DNA from 3 places in the Pantoea sp. sgz302252 genome. Region 1 is predicted to be linked to each of the others. Evidence: predicted binding sites of a transcription regulator. Region 1 holds the regulator's gene; each other region holds the start of a gene.
The links. The regulator CRP, encoded in region 1, controls carbon source genes, mostly activating them, when cyclic AMP is high. The targets are predictions, from matches to a motif close to ATGTGANNNNNNTCACAT.

Region 1 (7,464 bases):
TTTGCGGCCAGCGGGCGGCTGGATGTGCCTGAGCCTCACGCACAGGATGCGCTTTTCGCCCAGCGTGTGGACACCCTCGAACTCGGCCCACTGCATCGCGGTTTGCCGTGGCTGTGTGCCATTCATCAGCAGATTTTCCAGGATGCCTGGGATTGGGCAGGGGAATTGCGCGAAGTCGATATCTCCCGTGGTGAGACCCGTTTCTGCCATTTCGAGTACATCGAAAATGAAGGCAACGATCTGATGCAGGAGCTGGAAGACGAACACTACCTCGTTGGGCTGCCGAAAGAGGCATTTATTCAGCGGCTGGCACACTACTACTGTGAGATTAATGTGCTGCACCCGTTCTTTGTCGGCAGCGGCCGTGCACAGCGAGTGTTCTTCGAACAATTGGCTATTCACGCCGGATATGTGCTGGACTGGGGAGTCGTTGACCCGGAAAGCTGGAGCCAGGCAAATCAGAACGGGGCGTTGGGTGATTTGCAGCCGTTGACTGACCTGTTCACTAAAGTGGTAAGCGAAGCGCAGGAAACTGAGTAGAATAGCGCGGTTTGCTGTCACCGGAGCCGCCATGATCCTGCTTATCGATAACTATGATTCGTTTACCTGGAACCTCTACCAGTATTTTTGCGAGCTGGGAGCCGAGGTGGTTGTCAGGCGCAATGATGAGATCAGTCTCGATGAGATAGCGCAACTGGCACCCGCAAAAATCGTCATTTCGCCTGGCCCTTGTACGCCAGATGAATCCGGGATTTCGCTCGACGTGATCCGCCATTACGCTGGCAAACTGCCTATTCTGGGTGTTTGCCTCGGCCATCAGGCGATAGGCCAGGTTTTCGGCGCGACCATTGTTCGGGCTGCCAAAGTGATGCACGGCAAAACCTCCCCGATAACGCATAACGGCACCGGTGTCTTCAGCGGGTTGAATAATCCCCTCACGGTGACTCGTTACCATTCTCTGGTGATTGACCCGCCGACACTTCCTGCCTGTTTTGAGATAACCGCAAGCAGTGAAACCGGCGAGATCATGGGCATTCGCCACCACGAATGGGATCTCGAAGGCGTGCAATTCCACCCTGAAAGCATTCTTAGCGAGCAAGGGCATCAGCTGCTGGATAACTTCCTTAAGCGGTAAATGCGCTTGCCATGATGTGATTTTTTATGCATATTTCGTGATTATATTTTCATAATCATGCTGCGTAAGAGGTTTTGACATGGCGAGTGAACAAACGGCAATTACCCGAGCAACTTTTGACGAAGTGATCCTGCCCATTTACGCCCCGGCGGAGTTTATCCCGGTGAAAGGGAAAGGGAGCCGTATCTGGGATCAACAGGGCAAAGAGTATGTCGATTTTGCCGGTGGGATTGCCGTTACTGCGCTGGGCCACTGTCACCCCAGACTCGTCGAAACCCTGAAAAGCCAGGGCGAAACGTTGTGGCACACCAGCAACGTTTTCACCAACGAACCTGCGCTGCGTCTGGGGCGTAAGCTGGTGGCATCGACATTTGCTGAGCGTGTGGCGTTTATGAACTCCGGCACTGAAGCGAACGAAACCGCTTTTAAACTCGCTCGTCACTATGCCTGCGTGCGCCACAGCCCGTTCAAAACCAAAATCATCGCTTTCCATAACGCCTTCCATGGCCGCTCCCTGTTTACCGTGTCGGTTGGCGGGCAGCCGAAGTACTCTGACGGCTTTGGGCCAAAACCTGCGGATATCATTCATGTTCCGTTCAATGACTTGCATGCAGTGAAAGCGGTAATGGACGATCATACTTGCGCCGTGGTTGTTGAACCTATTCAGGGTGAAGGTGGTGTGACAGCGGCGACGCCTGAATTTCTGCAAGGCTTGCGTGAACTGTGCGACGAGCACAAGGCGTTGCTGGTGTTCGACGAAGTGCAGTGTGGCATGGGGCGTACCGGTTCGCTATTCGCGTATATGCACTACGGCGTGACGCCGGATATTTTGACCAGCGCTAAAGCCCTGGGCGGCGGTTTTCCTGTCAGCGCTATGCTGACCACGGAAGAGATTGCCAGCGCTTTCCACGTGGGATCACACGGGTCAACTTACGGCGGCAACCCATTGGCCTGTGCGGTAGCGGGCACAGCTTTCGACATTATCAACACCCCGGAAGTGCTGGAAGGGGTGAAGGCGAAGCGTGAGCAGTTCGTGAAGCACTTGCAGAAGATTGACGCTGAACTGGATGTATTCAGCGATATTCGCGGTATGGGCTTGCTGATTGGTGCCGAGCTTAAGCCTCAGTTCAAAGGGCGTGCGCGTGATTTCCTGCATGCAGCAGCCCATGAAGGTGTCATGGTGCTGAATGCCGGGACTGATGTGATGCGTTTCGCGCCGTCGCTGGTGGTTGAGAGCGCTGATATCGATGAAGGGATGAAGCGTTTTGCTGCAGCGGTCAGAAAGATTGTTGGCTGACGTTTCGCCCGGCGGCACTGCGTTTGCCGGGCCTACGAGATGTGCCCGTCTGTAGGCCTGTGCAAGCGAAGCGCCGCCAGGCAGAGTTTCTACGTCCGCCGTTTCAACCAAATCCCGTGATGTGGACGTTGACGCCAGGCCACCGAAGAAATGGTGTGCATGGTATTCAAATGGCCAAGTATCCGCTGTAAATGCTGTTCCATGGTGCTTAACGGGCCGTGGGACAGCGTATCCAGTGACTCCATAATATTGGCGTCTCCACTTCCACCTGCTTCGTCATACTCCAGACGCTGCTGACACCGTTGCAGCGCAATCTCACAAGATTCCAGATACCGTTGGGCCAGCGACTCCGTCAGCATGTTGTGCTCGCGGGCAAGCGTGGTCATGGCGTTAATATGCTCGACAATAAACTGGCTGTGAGTCACCCACAGTTTCATGTCGGCAAGATAGCGCGAGTTGAAGCCGGGTTCCTGCATCGCCTGATTAAGCGAGTTGAACAGTGCGTTATGAGCCTGATTCACACGCATGCGCTGATAGGCGAGGGTTGGCGCTTGCGGGTCATTACTCAGAATAAGACGTAAGGCATCCTGATCGGCCTCCAGCGCTTGCTGGGCATTTTTGCGCAGCAGGCCGCTTTGCCACTGCGGCCACAGCCAGACCATGCCGCCGAAGGCAATCAGACAGCCAATCAGGGTATCGGCGAGGCGTGCCACGATAAACTGATCGCCGTTGAGCGTTAGCAACTGAATGGTGTACACCGCCGTCACCGTAAAGCCCACCGTCGCCCAGCCGTAGCTTTTGCGGATCATCAGGTAGCTCACGAGGGTTATCACCAGCATCGCCGCCAGCGCATAGCCCTCCGGGGCATGAAAGTGCAGGGTGATGCCTGCGATGACCAACCCAGCCAACGTGCCTGCCGCCCGGTGAAAAATCCTCACCCGCGTTGCGCCATAGCCGTTTTGGGTGACCAGCAGCACGGTCATCAGGATCCAGTAAGGTTTGGGCAGATGCAGCGCCGTGCCCATCAGGCTGGCAATACTGAGCATCACGCTTATCCGCGCGGCACTGCGCAGGGCGGGCGATTTCAGCGAAAGATAGCTTTTTAGCGCCGCGAATACCGGCAAACGGCGTTCGTTATCGGCCATTAAATCGCGCGGATAGAGCGGGCGTTGCAGGCGCAGCACGCGTGCTATGCGGCTGAAATGCCAGACGCAGAATTGGCCGACCGGGTTATCCGGCTGCTGACGGGCGATTTTCTCCAGCGCGCCAATCTGCTTGTCCATCGAGAAACGCTGGGGAAAACGGTGGTAAAGAATATCATCGGCCATCACGCGCAGGCGCGTGGCGATGGTTTGAGCATTCCAGCGGATCACCGCTTCCGCATGGCTGCGCTCGACCAGCTTTTGGACTTCTGCCGGCTGGTGCAGGCTGACGGAGATGTGCTCCTGCAAATCAAGGCCCATCTGGAAGGAGCGCAGCAGGCGTTTGTAATCATGGTTCTTATTGGCCGCCAGCATGTGCAGCTGCTGGTAGCACTGGGTTATCAGGTCGACGGCTTTTTGCTGACGCGCCAGCAGGGGTGGCAAAGCTTTTTCTGGATCGGTGTGCTGGGTCAACAGGCTGTACTTGGCTTCGCAGTAATCCGCCAGTTGGCGATACAGCAGGCTCAGCGACTCCCGCAGCGGCTGTTCACGCCACATCCAGAACCAGAACCAGTTAAACAGGCCATACCAAAGCGTGCCGAGGGCATAAATCAGCAACGGCTCCCAGACTGGCATGTTGCCCGCAAGGCTCAGGGTAAAAATCGCGGCGATGAGAGACGCGGGAAGCAAACGCGCATGCAGAGAACTTATCTCGGCCGTCACGCCAAGCGTCATGGCGAGAACGGTCAGGATCAGCGGTAAGGGGAGGCTCTGCTCCAGCAGTAACTGAACCGCGAGGCTGCAGCCTGCAAACAGCGAACCGCCGATAATCAGGCGTTTGAAAAAGCGTTTGTGTGGCGTATCGAGACCGGCAATGTTGCAGCAGGCGGGAACTAACGAAAACAGCAATCCGTATTTGAGATACCCCAACACCAGACCGATAGCCACGGGGGTACAGAGCACCAGGGTTTGCCGCAGTGCATAGTTAATTTCCGGGTGATAAATTAGCCTGCGCCACATAGCGGTAGAGACAAAAATGGCGTATTGCGCGAACAATACGCCATTTAACGAGCTTAGCGGGTGCCGTAAACGACGATGGTCTTACCGTGGGCGGAGATCAGGTTCTGATCTTCCAGCATTTTCAGAATACGGCCAACGGTTTCACGGGAACAACCCACGATCTGCCCGATTTCCTGACGGGTAATTTTAATTTGCATACCGTCCGGGTGAGTCATGGCGTCAGGTTGTTTCGCCAGGTTCAGCAGCGTCTGCGCGATACGGCCGGTCACGTCGAGGAATGCAAGGTTGCCCACTTTCTCAGAAGTGACCTGCAGACGACGAGCCATCTGCGAGGAAAGGCGCATCAGAATATCTGGATTAACCTGGATAAGCTGACGGAATTTTTTGTAGGAAATTTCGGCCACTTCACAAGCGGTTTTTGCCCGAACCCAGGCACTACGCTCCTGACCTTCTTCGAAGAGACCAAGCTCACCAATGAAATCGCCCTGGTTGAGGTAAGAGAGGATCATCTCTTTCCCCTCTTCGTCCTTGATCAGTACAGCAACTGAGCCTTTCACGATGTAGTAAAGCGTTTCTGCTTTTTCACCCTGGTGAATCAGCGTGCTCTTCGATGGGTACTTATGAATGTGGCAATGAGACAAGAACCATTCAAGGGTAGGGTCTGTTTGCGGTTTGCCAAGCACCATGCGCGGTTATCCTCTGTTATAAGCTGTCTCCAGTGGCAGACACGATACTGCCGCTGGCTTTGCAATCGTATCCTTCCCTGTGCCTGGGAAGTCGGCTGTCGAATTATGCAGCAGCCTGTAATGTGGTGTCCTCTGCGTGCACACAGCACTTCACTGCATGACTGTAGCATCCCGACTGTTTTAGCATAGCTTTTGCTGCGTGTCTCCTGGTGTCTCGCTTCAGCATGACGCACATCTCCTTCCGTTGCGAGTTTTGTTATGTGCGCGTAATCTGAGAGGAAAATGGCAACTTCGGAGTTAAAAATTATGCAAGCACGTGTGAAATGGGTTGAGGGTTTAACCTTCCTGGGCGAGTCTGCTTCTGGCCACCAAATTTTGATGGACGGTAACTCTGGAGACAAAGCACCGAGCCCGATGGAAATGGTGCTGATGGCGGCTGGGGGTTGCAGCGCTATCGACGTGGTGTCGATTTTGCAGAAAGGGCGTCATGACGTGAAAGACTGCGAAGTGAAGCTCACCTCCGAGCGTCGTGAAGAAGCGCCACGTATGTTTACGCACATTAATCTGCACTTCATCGTGACGGGCAAAGATCTGAAAGAAGCGGCGGTCTCTCGCGCGGTGGATTTGTCAGCAGAAAAGTACTGCTCTGTGGCGCTGATGCTTGAGAAAGCCGCGAAGATCACCCATTCGTTTGAGGTGGTTGAGGCTTAAATGTGTGCGGCCTGATGCCCTCTCCCCAACCCTCTCCCACGGGGCGAGGGAGCAAACACTAAAAACCTTCTCGCAAGAGAAGGTTTTGCAGTTTACCTTCTGCTATCCATTAACCGCTCAACCAGCGGTGTCATGATCAACTCCATCGCCAGCCCCATTTTCCCTCCCGGCACAACCAGCGTGTTCATGTGTGAAATGAACGAACCTTGCAGCATCGCCAGCAGCCAGGGGAAATCGATGTCGCCCAGATTCTGGAAATGGATAACCACAAAGCTTTCATCCAGCGACGGAATGCCTTTAGCGGCAAACGGGTTAGAGGTGTCTACCGTGGGCACGCGCTGGAAGTTGATATGCGTGCGTGAGAACTGCGGCGTGATGAAGTTGATGTAATCCTCCATGGAACGAACCACGGAATCCATCACCGCTTCACGAGAATGCCCACGCTCACTGGTGTCACGCGTAAGCTTCTGAATCCATTCCAGGTTCACAATCGGGACTACGCCAACCAGCAAATCAACATGCTTTGCCACATCATGCTGAGGCGTCACTACGCCCCCGTGTAACCCTTCGTAGAACAGCACGTCGGTGGGTTCCGGCAGCGGTTGCCAGGGCGTGAAAGTGCCTGGCACCTGATTCCACGGCACGGCTTCATCATAGGTATGCAGATATTTGCGCGACTGCCCGCTGCCACTTTGGCCATAGGTGATAAACGTCTGTTCAAGCAAACCGAAGTCGTTGGCATCCGGGCCGAAATAACTGATATGGCGGCCCATGTCGCGTGCTTTACGGATTGCCATGTCCATTTCAGGGCGGGTGTAGCGATGAAAGCTGTCCCCTTCGACTTCGGCGGCGTTTAAATTGAGCTGAGCAAAGATCTTACGAAAGGCGAGGCTGGTGGTGGTGGTCCCCGCGCCGCTGGAGCCGGTCACGGCAATCACCGGGTATTTGGCAGACATAACGACTCCCTGGGTAAGCAGTGGTAATGAGTAGAGTCAGCCGCGAAATTGAGTGCGGGTCATCAGGTTGACGGTCTCGTGCAGTTCGGACCACACCAAAACGACTTCCCCGCTTTGCAATTGCTGTTTGACGTCGGCGACTTTATCTTCGAGCGAACGTTCATGTTCACCATAATCGGTGCCTTCGCGCAACACAAAGCTTTCTATCAGGTTTTCCAGCGTTTCGGGAGCCAGATCCTGCCAGGGAATGATCATGCGATAGCTCCAAGAAAACGGGTTAGCCAGTCTGGAATGCGTTTTTCCAGCCACATTTCGGGATGACGCAGCGTGCCGCCGACAAAGCCAACATGCCCGCCGTATTCGGTGAGCTGATACTGGATATTTTTCGGCAGCTCTTCCTGCGCGGGAATGGAGTGGTGATCCATAAAGGGATCGTCTTTGGCGTGAATAATCAGCGTCGGTTTGGTTATCTGGCTCAGTACAGGCATGGCGCTGCACTGGCGGTAATAGTCGATGG
Region 2 (7,464 bases), on a different contig from region 1:
CGCTGCTGCACGAAGTTGCCACCGGTTCTCTGGATGAGGGCGTGGATGCGCTGAGCTACCTGGCCCATGCGCGTAACCACCATTTCCAGTTCCAGCTGGGCTCCGTGGTGGATATCAACCGTGAGACCAAAACCCTGACGCTGGCTGAACTGCGTGACGAAAAAGGCGAGCTGCTGGTACCCGAGCGCAAGCTGCCGTACGACACGCTGGTGATGGCGCTGGGCAGTACCTCTAATGACTTCAATACGCCGGGCGTGAAAGAGAACTGCATTTTCCTCGATAACCCGCATCAGGCGCGCCGTTTCCATCAGGAAATGCTCAACCTGTTCCTCAAGCACTCCAGTAACCTGGGCGCCAACGGTAAGGTAAATATCGCCATTGTTGGCGGTGGTGCCACGGGCGTCGAGCTTTCCGCAGAGCTGCATAACGCGGTGAAGCAGCTTCACAGCTACGGTTACAAAGGGCTGACCAACGAAGCGCTGAACGTCACGCTGGTGGAAGCAGGGGAACGTATTCTGCCTGCACTGCCGCCACGTATTTCCGGTGCAGCGCACAGCGAACTGACCAAAATGGGCGTACGCGTACTGACGCAGACCATGGTCACCAGCGCCGATGCAGGCGGTTTGCACACCAAAGAAGGTGAGTACATCAATGCCGATCTGATGGTGTGGGCGGCGGGCATCAAAGCGCCTGATTTCATGAAAGACATCGGCGGTCTGGAAACCAACCGCATCAACCAGCTGGTGGTCGAGCCAACGCTGCAAACCACCCGTGATGCTGATATCTACGCGATTGGTGACTGCGCCTCTTGTGCTCGCCCAGAAGGCGGCTTCGTGCCACCGCGTGCTCAGGCTGCTCACCAGATGGCGACCTGCGCGCTGAACAACATCCTGGCACAGAGCAAAGGCAAGCCGCTGAAGGCGTACACCTATAAAGATCACGGCTCGCTGGTTTCATTGTCGAACTACTCGACCGTCGGCAGCCTGATGGGTAACCTGATGCGCGGCTCAATGATGGTAGAAGGGCGCATTGCCCGCTTCGTGTACATTTCCCTGTACCGTATGCACCAGATTGCACTGCACGGTTACTTCAAAACCGGGTTGATGATGCTGGTGGGTAGCATCAACCGCGTGATCCGTCCTCGCCTTAAACTGCACTGATTGCCTAATGCCCGGTGGCGCTGCGCCACCGGCATCTTTTCTACCTCTTTAAAATCCAGTTTCTCTCCTTCAGAATGCTCTGAATCGCTCGAATCCGCCGTTTCCCGGCGATTTTTTCAGGGGTTTTCTTATATCCAACTTCACCTTCTGGTTGCAAAATTGTTACCAACAGCAACAAAGGAGGAACTCCCGTGAATAAATCAATGTTAGCGGGTATAGGGATTGGCGTAGCTGCTGCGCTGGGTGTGGCGGCGGTGGCCAGTCTTAACGTGCTTGATCGTGGCCCACAATATGCGCAGGTTATCTCTGCAACGCCCATTAAAGAGTCAGTGAAAACACCTCGTCAGGAATGTCGGAACGTTGCGGTGACGCATCGCCGTCCGGTTCAGGATGAAAACCGTATCGCCGGTTCAGTGCTCGGTGCCGTAGCGGGTGGCGTGATTGGCCATCAGTTTGGGGGTGGACGTGGTAAAGATGTTGCCACCATCGCTGGGGCGTTAGGCGGCGGTTATGCGGGTAACCAGATTCAGGGTTCGATGCAGGATAACGATACGTACACCACCACGCAGCAGCGCTGTAAAACCGTGTACGACAAGTCAGATAAGATGTTGGGTTACGATGTGACCTACAAAATTGGCGATCAGCAGGGGAAAATCCGTATGGATAAAGATCCTGGTACTCAGATCCCACTCGACAGCAATGGTCAGCTGGTTTTGACTAACAAAGCCTAAAAAAGCAGTTTATCTGTTAATTGGCCCCTCATTCGCTCAGGCTGAGGGGCCTTTTTTATGGCTCATTGCCCTGCGACGCTGCGCTTGCCAGGCCTGGTGCGTGTCGTAGGCCGGCGTAAGGCGAAGCCGCCACCCGGCATGGCAGCTGTTGTCGCAATCAGATTTTCAGCATCTGTGGCCACAGTCGTAACGTGGTGTCCGTTATCTTCATCAGCGATTCGTAGCTTGCGCCTTCACGCGCGCTGATGGACATCCCTTGCAGAATGCAGCTCAGGAACAGGGCCAGTTCGCAAACGGGCTTATCGGCAGGGATTTCACCGCGGGCCTGACGTTGGGTCAGAAACTCGCAGAGTGTTTTTTCCTGCATTGCGTGGCGAGATTTTATCGTTCGCGCAATGTCCTTCGACGAGGCCGCAAGCGTCGCCGAGGTGTTAATCATGAAGCAACCAGCCGGGGTGTCTTTGCTGGTAAAGCAAGTGGCCACAGCGCTGAAATAATCACGTAGCGCTTGTTCTACCGGCTTCTCTTCACAAAAAAGTTGAGCTTCGTGCTTATCGGCAAAGCGTGAGATATAGCGATCCAGAACAGCCCGGAACAGGCCTTCTTTGTTGACGAATTCTGCGTACAGCGTCGGGGCTTTCGCACCTGTCGCTTCCACTAAATCCGCGAGTGATGTTGCTTCATAGCCGTGCTGCCAGAAGAGTGTCATGGCCTTATCGAGCGCCGCTTCCCTGTCGAACACTTTTGGTCGGCCACGGCTTTTTTTTACGCAACTTGCAACGTCAGTTGTCATGGTGCCGTTGTACCTCTATGGATGTGTTGAACGTTCATTATAAAAATAAACCCTCAGCATAACCAGCGCCGGATGAGACAAAATAAAATTCTCATATCGATATGAAAAATAAGAGATAAATTATTTATATAATCATCATTATAAAAATCCGTTGACGCGTGATTCAGATCACACTATTATTTCCCTATCGATCGTTAAGTTAATAATAACGACCCGGCAAAATTCATCTGCAAAGGTAAAAAATCATGAAAAGCATCAAAACTTTCGCTGTTGCTGCCGTCCTGAGTTCACTGTCATTCGCAAGCTTCGCAGCGGTAGAAGTTCAGTCCACACCGGTTGACCAACACAAAGTCGGCGTTATCTCTGCTGACGCAGGCACCAACCTGGGTTCTCTGGAAGACCAGTTGGCACAGAAAGCAGACGCCATGGGCGCCAAATCATTCCGTATTACCTCAGTTACCGGTCCAAATTCCCTGCACGGGACTGCGGTAATTTATAAATAAGGCCCTCCTTATTTAACCCTTGGCAATGCCACTGCCATAAAAAAGACGAGAGTGATGACAAACCTCTAACGAATGAGATTTGTCATAGGGTACCGAATAAAAAAACAAGGAAAATCAATTTATTGATTTTCGGCTGCTCACCACAAAGAAGGAAAAACCACGCTTTTTCCTTCTTTGTCAGCAGTCTGAGACCACGACATTTGTCGTGGTCTTTTTTTTGTTCTCAGAAAGGGGCGGTTTATAGCGTTTGTGCCGTTGCTTCACCGTGAGTGGTGACATCCACAGGTATACCCGAACGCACTTCCATCACATGTTCCATCACCGATGCATCTGTCTGTGCGGAATTTTTGAAGGCCTGCATTGTGCTGCTGAGCGTGATGGGCAACACCTGCGGATCATCATTGATATGTCTGGACAGCGGCTGATGCACTTCCACAAGGTGTACACCGTTTGGCTCAACGGACGCCTTGATTGGCGTATTGATGATGTTCACTTTGGTGCCTGGCGTCACTTGCCTGAACAGCGTTTCGATGTCGCCATCACGCAGACGGATACAGCCGGAGCTCACACGCATGCCAATACCGAAGTCAGCGTTAGTCCCGTGCAGCAGATACACACCGCCATAGGCCGACAAGCGAATAGCGTGATGGCCCATCGGGTTATCTGGCCCGGCAGGCACTACGGCAGGTAAATTAATCCCGTTGGCCTTGTATCGGGCGCGGATGTTGGCCGTTGGCGTCCACGTAGGATTAGCGCGCTTATCGGATACCGTGGTCACCATGGTTGGCGTCAGTGTGTCGCCTCCCAACTGGCCGATGCCAATCGGGTAAACCGTGACGCTGTTTTTGCCCGGCGGGTAATAATAGAGACGCAGCTCGGCAAGGTTAATCACCATGCCTTCTCGTGGCGCATCAGGCAGCAGAGTTTGCAGCGGAATGGTCAGCACGCTGCCGGCGCGTGGAACATACGGATCAACGCCGGGGTTCGCCTGAAGCAAAGCCAAAAAACCGACATTGTATTTTTTCGCGATAGCTTCCAGAGAGCCGCCATCGTTAGCGACAACGTGAAAACGGTTTTCACCGACCAGACGGCTGCCAGCAGGTGGAAGAGGCCAGGTATTGGCGCGTGCGGGTAAAGTCACAGCCACAGTTGCAGCGAGGGCAAACAGCGCCATCAGCCGCAGGAAACGCGATTGAATCATCATCACAGCACATCCATAATGGTGATTAAGCAGGAGAGACCCTCATTATGGCATCAGGCTGTGTCTGGACGTTTCAGTGAATTGCAAAGAGTGTGTAAAGACGCGGGGGGAGCAGTCCCGGCGACAGACGCCGCCGGGAAGGGAATCAGGCAACAGCGTTCTCTTCAAGCTGCTGCATAAAGTTGCGCACCCACTCCATTCGGGCTTTACGCTCGGCCAGTTCCTGGAAGAACTTCAGGCGAGTCGGCCCATCAAGACGATAGTGCTGAGGCTGCTTCTGCAACAGGCCAATAAGCCAGGCAGGATTCACGTGATTCTTTTCATTGAATTCAATCACGCCGCCTTTCTCATTCCCTTCAAGCTTGCGAATGCCCAGTTTCTGCGCCTGCTGGCGAAGACGAGCAATATCCAGTAGGTTACGTGCGGCATCCGGCAGCAGGCCGAAGCGGTCGATAAGCTCAACTTTCAGCTCATCGAGCTCCTGCTCGCCTTTGGCACTGGCGATACGCTTGTAGAAAGAGAGGCGGGTGTTAACGTCCGGAATAAAATCGTCCGGCAGCAATGACGGCATACGCAGCTCAACTTCGGTCTGCTGGCTGGTGAGATCTTCCAGCGACGGCTCACGGCCCGCTTTCAGCGCATCCACCGCATTTTCCAGCAGTTCCATGTACAGCGAGAAGCCAATGGTTTCCATCGAACCGCTCTGATCTTCACCCAGCAACTCACCCGCGCCACGAATTTCGAGGTCATGGGTTGCGAGCGCAAAGCCTGCGCCTAAATCTTCCAGAGAGGCGATGGCTTCCAGACGTTTTTGCGCGTCGGTGGTCATGGCTTTTGGATGCGGCGTCAGCAGCCATGCGTAGGCCTGGTGATGAGAACGCCCAACGCGACCACGTAACTGATGCAACTGAGCAAGGCCGAAGTGGTCAGCGCGTTCAATGATGATGGTGTTGGCCGTCGGAATGTCGATCCCGGTTTCGATTATCGTGGTACACACCAGCACGTTGAAACGCTGGTGGTGAAAATCATTCATCACCCGTTCCAATTCGCGTTCGCGCATCTGCCCATGGCCGATAGCAATACGGGCTTCGGGCACCAGTTCTGCCAGGCGGTCTGCGGCTTTCTGGATATTTTCGACATCGTTATAGAGGTAATAAACCTGACCGCCGCGCAGCACCTCACGCAGAATCGCTTCGCGCACAACCAGATTGTCATACTCGCGCACGAAGGTTTTGACTGCCAGACGGCGAGCAGGTGGTGTGGCGATAATAGACAGGTCACGCATGCCGCTCATCGCCATGTTCAGCGTACGCGGAATCGGCGTTGCCGTCAGGGTCAGAATGTCGACATCGGCACGCATCGCTTTAATGCGTTCTTTATGACGCACGCCGAAACGGTGCTCTTCATCAACAATCAACAAGCCGAGATCGCGCCATTTCACGTCGCTTTGCAGCAATTTATGTGTGCCAATCAGGATATCGATTTTACCTTCACTGGCTTGTTCCAGAATCTGCGTCTGCTCTTTGGCACTGCGGAAGCGTGAGAGCATCTCAATGCGCACTGGCCAGTTGGCAAAGCGATCGCGGAAGTTATCGAAATGCTGCTGAGCAAGCAGGGTGGTCGGCACCAGCACGGCAACCTGTTTGTTGTTTTCTGCCGCCAGGAACGCGGCGCGCATGGCAACTTCGGTTTTACCAAAGCCCACGTCGCCGCACACCAGTCTGTCCATCGCCAGCGGCTGGCACATATCGCTCAGCACCGCATTGATCGCCTGCGCCTGATCAGGCGTGGTTTCAAACGGGAAGGTGTCGCAGAAGAGTTGATACTGCTCGCGATCGTGCTTAAAGGCATAACCTGATTTGGCCGCCCGTTGCGCGTAGATATCAAGCAGTTCAGCCGCGACATCACGAACTTTTTCGGCCGCTTTTTGACGCGCTCTTGCCCATGCATCGCCACCCAGTTTGTGCAGCGGAGCATTATCTTCCGCGCCACCGGCGTAACGGCTGATCAGATGCAGCGACGACACCGGAACATACAGTTTCGCGTCATTGGCATAGATGAGCATCAGATATTCAGCGGTGATGCCGCCAGCTTCCAGCGTCGTCATGCCGGCATACCGGCCAACACCATGTTCCAGATGGACAACGGGTTGTCCTTCATGCAATTCGGCAAGATTGCGAATCAGCGTGTCCGGGTTGATCGTGCGACGCGAATCCTGACGCCTGCGAGCCACGCGCTCGCCGAGTAAATCGCTTTCGCAAATTAACGCCCGATTGCGCAGCGTATCAATATAGCCGTGCTCGGCGGAGCCGGTAATCAGAAAACGACCATTCCCCGTGGCTTCGTCAAGGCGCTGAACCCGTTTAGGCGCCAGCTTAATGCGTGACAGCAGTTCACCCAGCGCCTCACGGCGGCCTTCACTTTCGACCGAGAAAATTACCGGGCCTTCAAAAGACTCAAGGAAGCGACGAAGGTTATCGAGCGGTGATTTGTTCTGCGCCTGCACCGCCAGGTCTGGCAGTTTTTGATAGCCAAGATTGACGTTGGCAGCTTTGTCTGCGAGCTGCTCTGTTTTGAGCTGCACACGCGGCCATTTTTTCAGCTCGCTAAACAACTCATCGACACGAAGCCACAGCTGGGCAGGTGGCAGGAGAGGGCGCATCGGGTCAACGCCACGATTTTCGAAACGTGCTTGCGTATCGATTTCAAAACGCTGTGCGCTGGCTTCAGGATCGCCGGTACTGACGAGCAGCGTGTTAGCAGGGAAATAGCTAAACAGCGGTGGCAAAGGTTCGCTAAAGAAAAGGGGCTGCCAGTATTCAATACCCGCAGGCAGCGTGCCTTTGCTGACCTGCTGGTAGATATGTTCGGCATCGCGTTTAACGTCGAACTTATCTCGCCACTGGCTGCGGAACAGCTCGATAGCGGTTTTGTCCGTGGGGAACTCGTGAGCGGGCAATAAATTGATCGCTTCGACTTCTTCCAGCGTGCGTTGAGTGTCGGTATCAAACAGACGCAGGCTGTCGATTTCATCATCGAAAAAGTCCAGACGATAAGGCTGACTACTCCCCATCGG
Region 3 (7,464 bases), on a different contig from region 1:
TCGATCAAACCACTATCCGCGCGCCCAGCGATGGCTATGTCACGCAGGTTTTGATTCGCCCCGGCACGTACGCCGCAGCGCTGCCTTTGCGCCCGGTCATGGTGTTCATTCCTGAACAGAAACGACAGATTATTGCCCAGTTCCGGCAGAACTCTTTGCTGCGCTTGAAACCCGGTGATGAAGCCGAAGTAGTGTTTAGCGCCCTGCCCGGCGAAGTGTTTCCCGGCAAGCTGACCAGTATTTTGCCTGTGGTGCCCGGCGGCTCTTATCAGGCGCAGGGTCAGTTGCAGTCGCTGACCATCGCCCCGGGCACTGACGGCGTATTGGCGGTGATTGAGCTACAGCCGAATGAGGAAGTGGATGCGTTACCAGACGGGATCTATGCCCAGGTGGCGGTCTACTCCGACCATTTCCATCATCTCTCCATCATGCGAAAAGTGCTGCTGCGTATGACCAGCTGGATGCACTATCTGTATCTCGATCATTAACCTGAATTTTTACGTCGCCTGCGCCATACTGATATTTTTGCTGAATATCAGGGAGCAGGCGATGAAACTGATTGGGAGTTACACCAGCCCGTTTGTGCGTAAAATTTCGGTGATCCTGCTGGAAAAGGGGATCACCTTCGAGTTTATCAACGAGATGCCTTATCACGCCGTCAACGGCGTGGCGCAGTACAATCCGCTTGGTAAAGTGCCCGCGCTGGTCACCGATGACGGTGAGTGCTGGTACGATTCGCCGATTATCGCCCAGTATATTGAGCAACTGAATATTGCTCCGGCACTGGTGCCGCGTGATGCCAAAGCCGCCTTGCATCTGCGCCAGCTTGAAGCGTTGGCCGATGGCATTATGGATGCGGGTCTGGTGTCTGTACGCGAACAGGCACGCCCGGCGGCGCAGCAGTCGCCGGAAGAGCTGGTGCGGCAGCGTGAGAAAATCAGCCGTGGGCTGGACGCGCTGGAAAGCTATGTGGCTGATGGCACGCTGAAGGTGGACGAGCTGAACCTGGCGACCATCGCCACGGCCTGCGCTGTGGGTTATCTCAATTTCCGCCACGTCTCTCCGGGCTGGTGCGCCACGCGTCCCCATTTGGTCAAACTGGTCGGGACACTGTTCCAGCGAGACAGTTTTGCCCGCACAGAACCGCCAAAAGCGTAACGCGATCAATAACTCTCAGGGCAAAAAAACAGTACAATTCCTGCACGTTGATTCCCCCTCTCCCGTCGGGAGGGGGCAAACCACAGGCTTATTCATGACCACCGAAACCCCTTCGCTGTTCAGTCAACTTCCCGCCACGGACCGCCTGTTGCGCGATCCGGCGTTTCTTCCTCTTATCGAGCATTTCGGCCACAGCCAGCTTGTCGCGGTATTGCGTCAGTTGCAGGATGAGGCACGCGACAGCATTCGTGAAAACAATGTACTGCCGGAGTGGTGCCAGAACTGGCATCAGGCGGCAGAGGCGCGCCTGGCCGGAGATACGCAGAGCAAGCTGCGTCCGGTGATAAACCTCACTGGCACCGTGTTGCACACCAATCTGGGCCGCGCTTTGCAGTCGGAAGCGGCTGTTGCGGCGGTGAGTGAAGTCATGCGTTCGCCCGTCACGCTGGAGTATTCGCTAGATGGTGCCGGACGTGGGCATCGTGATAGTGCGCTGGCTGAATTGCTGTGCCGTCTGACGGGCGCTGAAGACGCCTGCATTGTGAATAACAACGCCGCGGCGGTGCTGTTAATGCTGGCGGCAACGGCAAACGGCAAAGAAGTGGTGGTTTCACGTGGCGAGCTGGTGGAGATTGGCGGCGCGTTCCGCATTCCGGATGTGATGCGCCAGGCGGGTTGCACGCTGCATGAAGTGGGCACCACCAACCGCACTCACGCCCGCGATTACGTGAATGCCATCCACGATAACACAGCCTTGCTGATGAAGGTCCACACCAGCAACTACAGTATTGAAGGCTTCACCAAAGCGGTTGATGAAGCTGAACTGGCCTCCATCGGGCTGGAGAAAGGCATTCCGGTGGTGGCGGATTTAGGCAGCGGTTCGCTGGTGGATTTGAGCCAGTATGGCCTGCCGAAAGAACCGATGCCGCAGGAGCTGATTGCCAGCGGCGTGAGCCTCGTCAGTTTCTCTGGCGACAAGCTGCTCGGTGGCCCGCAGGCGGGCATTATTGTCGGCAAACGTGAGCTGATTGCGAAGCTGCAACAGCACCCGCTCAAGCGTGCGCTGCGCGCCGATAAAATGACACTGGCGGCGCTGGAAGCCACGCTACGTTTGTATCTGCATCCTGAAAAATTACCGCAGGCATTGCCAACCTTACGCCTGTTAACGCGCCAACAGGATGAGATTCGTGAGCAAGGCGAGCGCTTACTAGCGCCGCTGCAAGCGCACTATCCTGATTTCACCGTGCGCCTTGAGCCGTGTCTGTCGCAAATAGGCAGTGGTTCGCTGCCGGTTGATCGCCTGCCTTCTCAGGCAGTCACGTTCACGCCGAATGACGGACGAGGCAGCACGCTGGAAGCGCTGGCAGAAAGTTGGCGACAGCGTGAATTGCCGGTTTTAGGGCGCATTTATGACGGGCGTTTATGGCTGGATTTGCGCTGTCTTGAAGACGAGGCGCGCTTTCTGGAGAGTGTGTTGAAATGATTATTGCCACCGCCGGGCACGTTGACCACGGCAAAACCACCTTATTGCAGGCTATCACGGGCGTAAATGCCTCTCGCTTGCCGGAAGAAAAAGCGCGTGGCATGACCATCGATTTGGGGTATGCCTACTGGCCGCAACCCGATGGCCGCGTGCCTGGGTTTATTGATGTACCAGGCCACGAAAAATTCCTCGCCAATATGCTGGCGGGCGTAGGCGGTATCGATCATGCCCTGCTGGTGGTGGCGTGCGATGACGGTGTCATGGCGCAAACCCGCGAACATCTGGCGATTTTGCAACTGACCGGAAAGCCGACGATCACCGTTGCCTTGACCAAAACCGATCGCGTTGATAGCGCACGTATTGCCGACGTTCATCAGCAAGTCACCGACGTTTTGCGCGAATACGATTTCAGTGAAGCCACTTTGTTTGAAACAGCAGCCACGGAAATGCGCGGCATCGAGGCTTTACGTGAGCACCTGCTGAATCTGGCAGAGCGCCAGCACGCTGAGCACCAATGTTTCCGCCTGGCGATTGACCGGGCATTCACCGTGAAAGGCGCAGGCCTTGTCGTGACCGGCACGGCGCTGACGGGCGAGGTGAAGGTTGGCGATACGCTCTGGCTGACAGGCGTCAACAAACCCATGCGCGTGCGTGGGCTACACGCGCAAAACCAGCCGACAGAACAAGCACACGCCGGGCAGCGTATAGCGCTGAACATTGCCGGTGATGCGCAAAAAGAAGACATCACCCGCGGCGACTGGCTGCTGGTGCAACAGCCCGCAGAACCGTCAGAGCGCGTCATTGTTGAGCTGCAATGCCACACGCCGCTCACCCAGTGGCAGCCGCTGCATATTCACCATGCCGCAAGCCATATCACCGGGCGCGTCTCGCTGCTGGAAAATAATCTGGCGGAACTGGTCCTGGATACGCCGCTGTGGCTGGCAGATAACGACAGGCTGGTGCTGCGCGATATCTCTGCCAGAAGCACGCTCGCAGGGGCATGCGTGGTGACGCTGAACCCGCCTCGTCGCGGTAAACGTAAGCCGGAATATCTGCAGTGGCTGGCGCAACTCTCTCAGGTGAGCACGGACGCAGAAGCATTCGATGTCCACCTGCAACGCGATGCGCTGCGCCTGAGTGAATTTGGCTGGGCGCGTCAGCTTAATGACGAAGGCTTAGCACCGCTGCTTCAACAGCCGAACCTGCTGCGAGCGGGCGATAGCGTGCTGAGCGGCGCACTGAGCCAGCGCTGGCAGCAGAAGTTGATCAACGCCTTGTCCGTTTACCACGAACAGCATCGCGATGAGCCGGGGCCAGGCCGGGAACGTCTGCGCCGTATCGCGCTGCCGATGGAAGACGAAGCGCTGGTGCTGATGTTGATTGAGCAAATGCGCACGTCGGGGCTTATCAACAGCCACCACGGCTGGCTGCATCTGCCAGATCATAAAGCCGGATTTACTGACGAACAGGCTGTGTTGTGGCAAAAAGTTGAACCGCTGTTTGGCGATGAACCCTGGTGGGTTCGGGATTTGGCGAAAGAAACGGGCAGCGACGAACAGGTTATGCGCGTGACGTTACGGCAGGCAGCGCAGCAGGGGATGATTACGGCGATCGTCAAAGATCGTTATTACCGCAACGATCGGATTGTGCAGTTTGCCGGATTGATCCGCCAACTGGATCTGGCGCGGGGATCAGCCTGTGCGGCCGATTTTCGCGACAGCCTCAACGTGGGCCGCAAGCTGGCGATTCAGATTCTTGAATACTTCGACAGGATTGGCTTCACTCGCCGTCGCGGTAACGACCACCTCTTACGCGACGCGTTGCTGTTCCCGGCGGCAGAAAAATAATCGGCCAAAGGCGGCAGGTGAGAGGCCTGCCGCTTCACGTTATTTCTTCGTGTCGGCGTCAAAAAAGAGAGAGATATTCCCCGTAACCTTCCGCGGCTAAATTCGCTTTCGGGATGAAGCGCAGCGACGCGGAGTTAATGCAGTAGCGCAGGCCACCTTTGTCCTGCGGTCCGTCCGGGAACACGTGTCCGAGATGGCTGTCGCCGTGCTGAGAGCGAACTTCGGTGCGCACCATGCCGTGGCTTAAATCTCTGATGTTGCGAACATTGTCTTCCACCGGGCGGCTGAAGGCAGGCCAGCCACAGCCGGAATCAAACTTATCCAGCGACGAAAAAAGTGGCTCGCCGGAAACAATATCGACGTACAACCCCTCCTCAAAATGCTCATCATATTTGCCGGTGAACGGGCGCTCGGTGGCATTTCTCTGGGTGACGTTAAATTCCAGTTCGGACAGGGCCTGAACGGATTTCGGGTCTTTTTGATACGGGCGGCTCATGGTTATCTCCTGGTTGGGATCGCGTCAGTGAAAACGGAATAAGGCTGACGTGGAGTGATAATCAGATAATCACGGAGAAGAGAACGACGTCAAATTCCTCACAGAAAAGTTAACAATGGCGGCCGGTGTCTGCCGTCCGCAGTGAAACCTTTGTGGCTGTTTTAACGTCAAAAATGCCGGATGGCGCTACGCTTATCCGGCCTACAAAATCTTTCGTAGGCTCGGTAAGGCGTAGCCGCCACCGGGCAGTGAGAGTTAATGCCCTGCCGCAGGAGCGCCCGGAGCGCCTGAACGGACAAACGGCGGACGGGTAAACCAGATAATCAGGATCAACCCCATAAAGCCCCAGCCGAGCACCCAAAAATAATCAATTGTCGACATCATGTACGCCTGCTGCGTGATGCTTTGCTCAATCATCGCAAAGTGCTGCTGCGTTGGGCCACCCATCTTCTGCACATAATCCACCGCCGCCGGGTTATATTGCGACACGCTTTCCGTCAGATTAGCGTGGTGGAAAATCTCCCGACGCTGCCAAATCCAGGTGGTGAGCGACGACGCAAAAGAGCCGCCAAGCACGCGGAAAAACGTCGCCAGGCCTGAACCTTCCGCCACTTCATTGCCGTGCAGGTTCGACAGCACGATGGTGGTCAGCGGCATAAAGAAGAATGCCACGCCAATCCCCATAAACATCTGCACGCCCGCGATAGTGCGGAAATCCACATCAGTGTTGAATTGCGCGCGCATCAGGCACGACATGCCCATCGTCAGGAACGAGATGGAGCACAGCAGCCGCAAATCGACTCTCGTTGCGTAACGGCCAATGATCGGCGTCAGCAACAACGGCAAGAAGCCCATCGGCGCGGCCGCAAGCCCAGCCCAGATGGCGGTGTAACCCATCTGTGTTTGCAGCCACTGCGGCAAAATAATGTTGATGGCGAAGAACGCTGCGTAACCGAGCATCAGCGCGAGCGTGCCAATCGCGAAGTTACGCTCCTTGAACAGGCGCAAATTCACGATCGGGTGGCGCTCGCCCAGTTCCCAAATCACAAAGCTAATCAGGCTAATCGTGGACACCACCGACATCACGATGATAGGCGTCGAAGAGAACCAGTCTTCGTCATTCCCTTTGTCCAGCACCACCTGCAGCAGCCCGACGCCCAGCACCAGCAGCATGATGCCGATATAGTCGATAGGCGACGACTGCGTGGTTTCTTCTCTTCCTTTCAGCTGCGTCCAGACCACTATCGAGGCGAAAATCCCGATCGGCACGTTGATATAGAAAATCCACGGCCAGGAGTAGTTATCGGTTATCCAGCCGCCGGTAATCGGGCCGACAATAGGCGCGACAACGGTAACCATCGACAGCAGCGCGAGCGCCATGCTTCGCTTCATCGGCGGGAAGATGACCAGCAGCAGCGTCTGACACATCGGGAACATCGGCCCGGCGAAAAATCCCTGCAGCGCACGGAAGATGATCAGCTCCGTCATGCTGTGGGCAAAGCCGCACAGGAACGACGTGAGCGTAAAGAACACCACCGAGGCGATGAACAGCCGCAGCTGCCCAAAACGGCGGGTAAACCAGCCGGTTAGCGGCAACGCGATGGCGTTACACACTGCGAACGAGGTAATTACCCATGTGCCCTGATCCGAACTCACCCCGAGATTGCCGGAAATAGTGGGCAGCGCGACGTTGGCGATGGTGGAATCCAGCACCTGCATAAACGTGGCCAGCGACAACGCAAGCGTCGCGAGGAACAAGCTTGGGGGCGTATAGGCCGCCTTCGGCTCAGACATAGCTTCTCTCTTAACGCTGGGCTACGGCGCTGCTGTTGTCATGAAGGATTTTCGCCACCAGTTTATCGGCCGCTTCCATTGGCGTTTCATACACATCGGTGGTGAATCGCGGCTGATCGACGGTTTTTTGCGGCAGAAGATGACCATCAACATCACGGATATCCACCTTCGCGTTCATCGACAGACCAATACGCAGCGGATGCTTTTGCATGTCATGCGGGTCGAGCGTAATACGAACCGGCAGACGCTGAACAATCTTGATCCAGTTACCGCTGGCGTTCTGCGCAGGCAGCAGGGAAAACGCGCTGCCGGTGCCGATCCCTAAGCTTTCAATCGTGCCCTGATACTGCACATCGTCACCGTACAGGTCGGCATTCAGCGTCACTTTCTGCCCTAAACGCATATCCTGCATCTGGCTCTCTTTGAAGTTGGCATCAACCCAAACCTGATCCAGAGGCACGATAGCGAGCAGCGTGGTGCCTGAAGTGACGCGCATGCCGAGTTGCACAGCGCGCTTCGCCACATAACCGCTGACAGGCGCAACAATGGTGCTACGCGCGTTGTCCAGATAGCGCTGGCGCAGGGTCGCCACGGCCGTTTTGATTTCAGGGTGACTGTCGATAACGGTGTCATCCACCATCGCCTGATTGGTTTTCAATGCCTGTTGTGCGGCAACCAAATCGCTT

Region 2: bhsA (multiple stress resistance protein BhsA) is a predicted target of CRP. The motif match lies at 2,841-2,858, and genes of this name have one in related genera.
Region 3: msrB (peptide-methionine (R)-S-oxide reductase MsrB) is a predicted target of CRP. The motif match lies at 5,062-5,079, and genes of this name have one in related genera.

Annotation. Positions count from the first base shown of each region.
Region 1 covers NZ_JBLFJW010000024.1:71,233-78,696, forward strand. The annotation lists gene ACLW56_RS17535 (putative adenosine monophosphate-protein transferase Fic) at 1-540, shown strand, start outside; gene pabA (aminodeoxychorismate synthase component 2) at 572-1,135, shown strand; gene argD (bifunctional acetylornithine/succinyldiaminopimelate transaminase) at 1,215-2,432, shown strand; gene ACLW56_RS17550 (YccS/YhfK family putative transporter) at 2,522-4,594, opposite strand; gene crp (cAMP-activated global transcriptional regulator CRP) at 4,648-5,280, opposite strand; gene ACLW56_RS17560 (OsmC family protein) at 5,587-5,991, shown strand; gene ACLW56_RS17565 (phosphoribulokinase) at 6,084-6,947, opposite strand; gene ACLW56_RS17570 (YheU family protein) at 6,984-7,202, opposite strand; gene ACLW56_RS17575 (hydrolase) at 7,199-7,464, opposite strand, start outside.
Region 2 covers NZ_JBLFJW010000001.1:265,102-272,565, reverse strand. The annotation lists gene ACLW56_RS01360 (NAD(P)/FAD-dependent oxidoreductase) at 1-1,160, shown strand, start outside; gene ACLW56_RS01355 (glycine zipper 2TM domain-containing protein) at 1,352-1,891, shown strand; gene ACLW56_RS01350 (TetR/AcrR family transcriptional regulator) at 2,049-2,684, opposite strand; gene bhsA (multiple stress resistance protein BhsA) at 2,930-3,187, shown strand; gene ldtC (L,D-transpeptidase LdtC) at 3,426-4,388, opposite strand; gene mfd (transcription-repair coupling factor) at 4,534-7,464, opposite strand, start outside.
Region 3 covers NZ_JBLFJW010000021.1:71,122-78,585, reverse strand. The annotation lists gene ACLW56_RS16320 (HlyD family secretion protein) at 1-488, shown strand, start outside; gene ACLW56_RS16315 (glutathione S-transferase) at 550-1,158, shown strand; gene selA (L-seryl-tRNA(Sec) selenium transferase) at 1,253-2,641, shown strand; gene selB (selenocysteine-specific translation elongation factor) at 2,638-4,488, shown strand; gene msrB (peptide-methionine (R)-S-oxide reductase MsrB) at 4,547-4,984, opposite strand; gene ACLW56_RS16295 (DHA2 family efflux MFS transporter permease subunit) at 5,240-6,778, opposite strand; gene ACLW56_RS16290 (efflux RND transporter periplasmic adaptor subunit) at 6,789-7,464, opposite strand, start outside.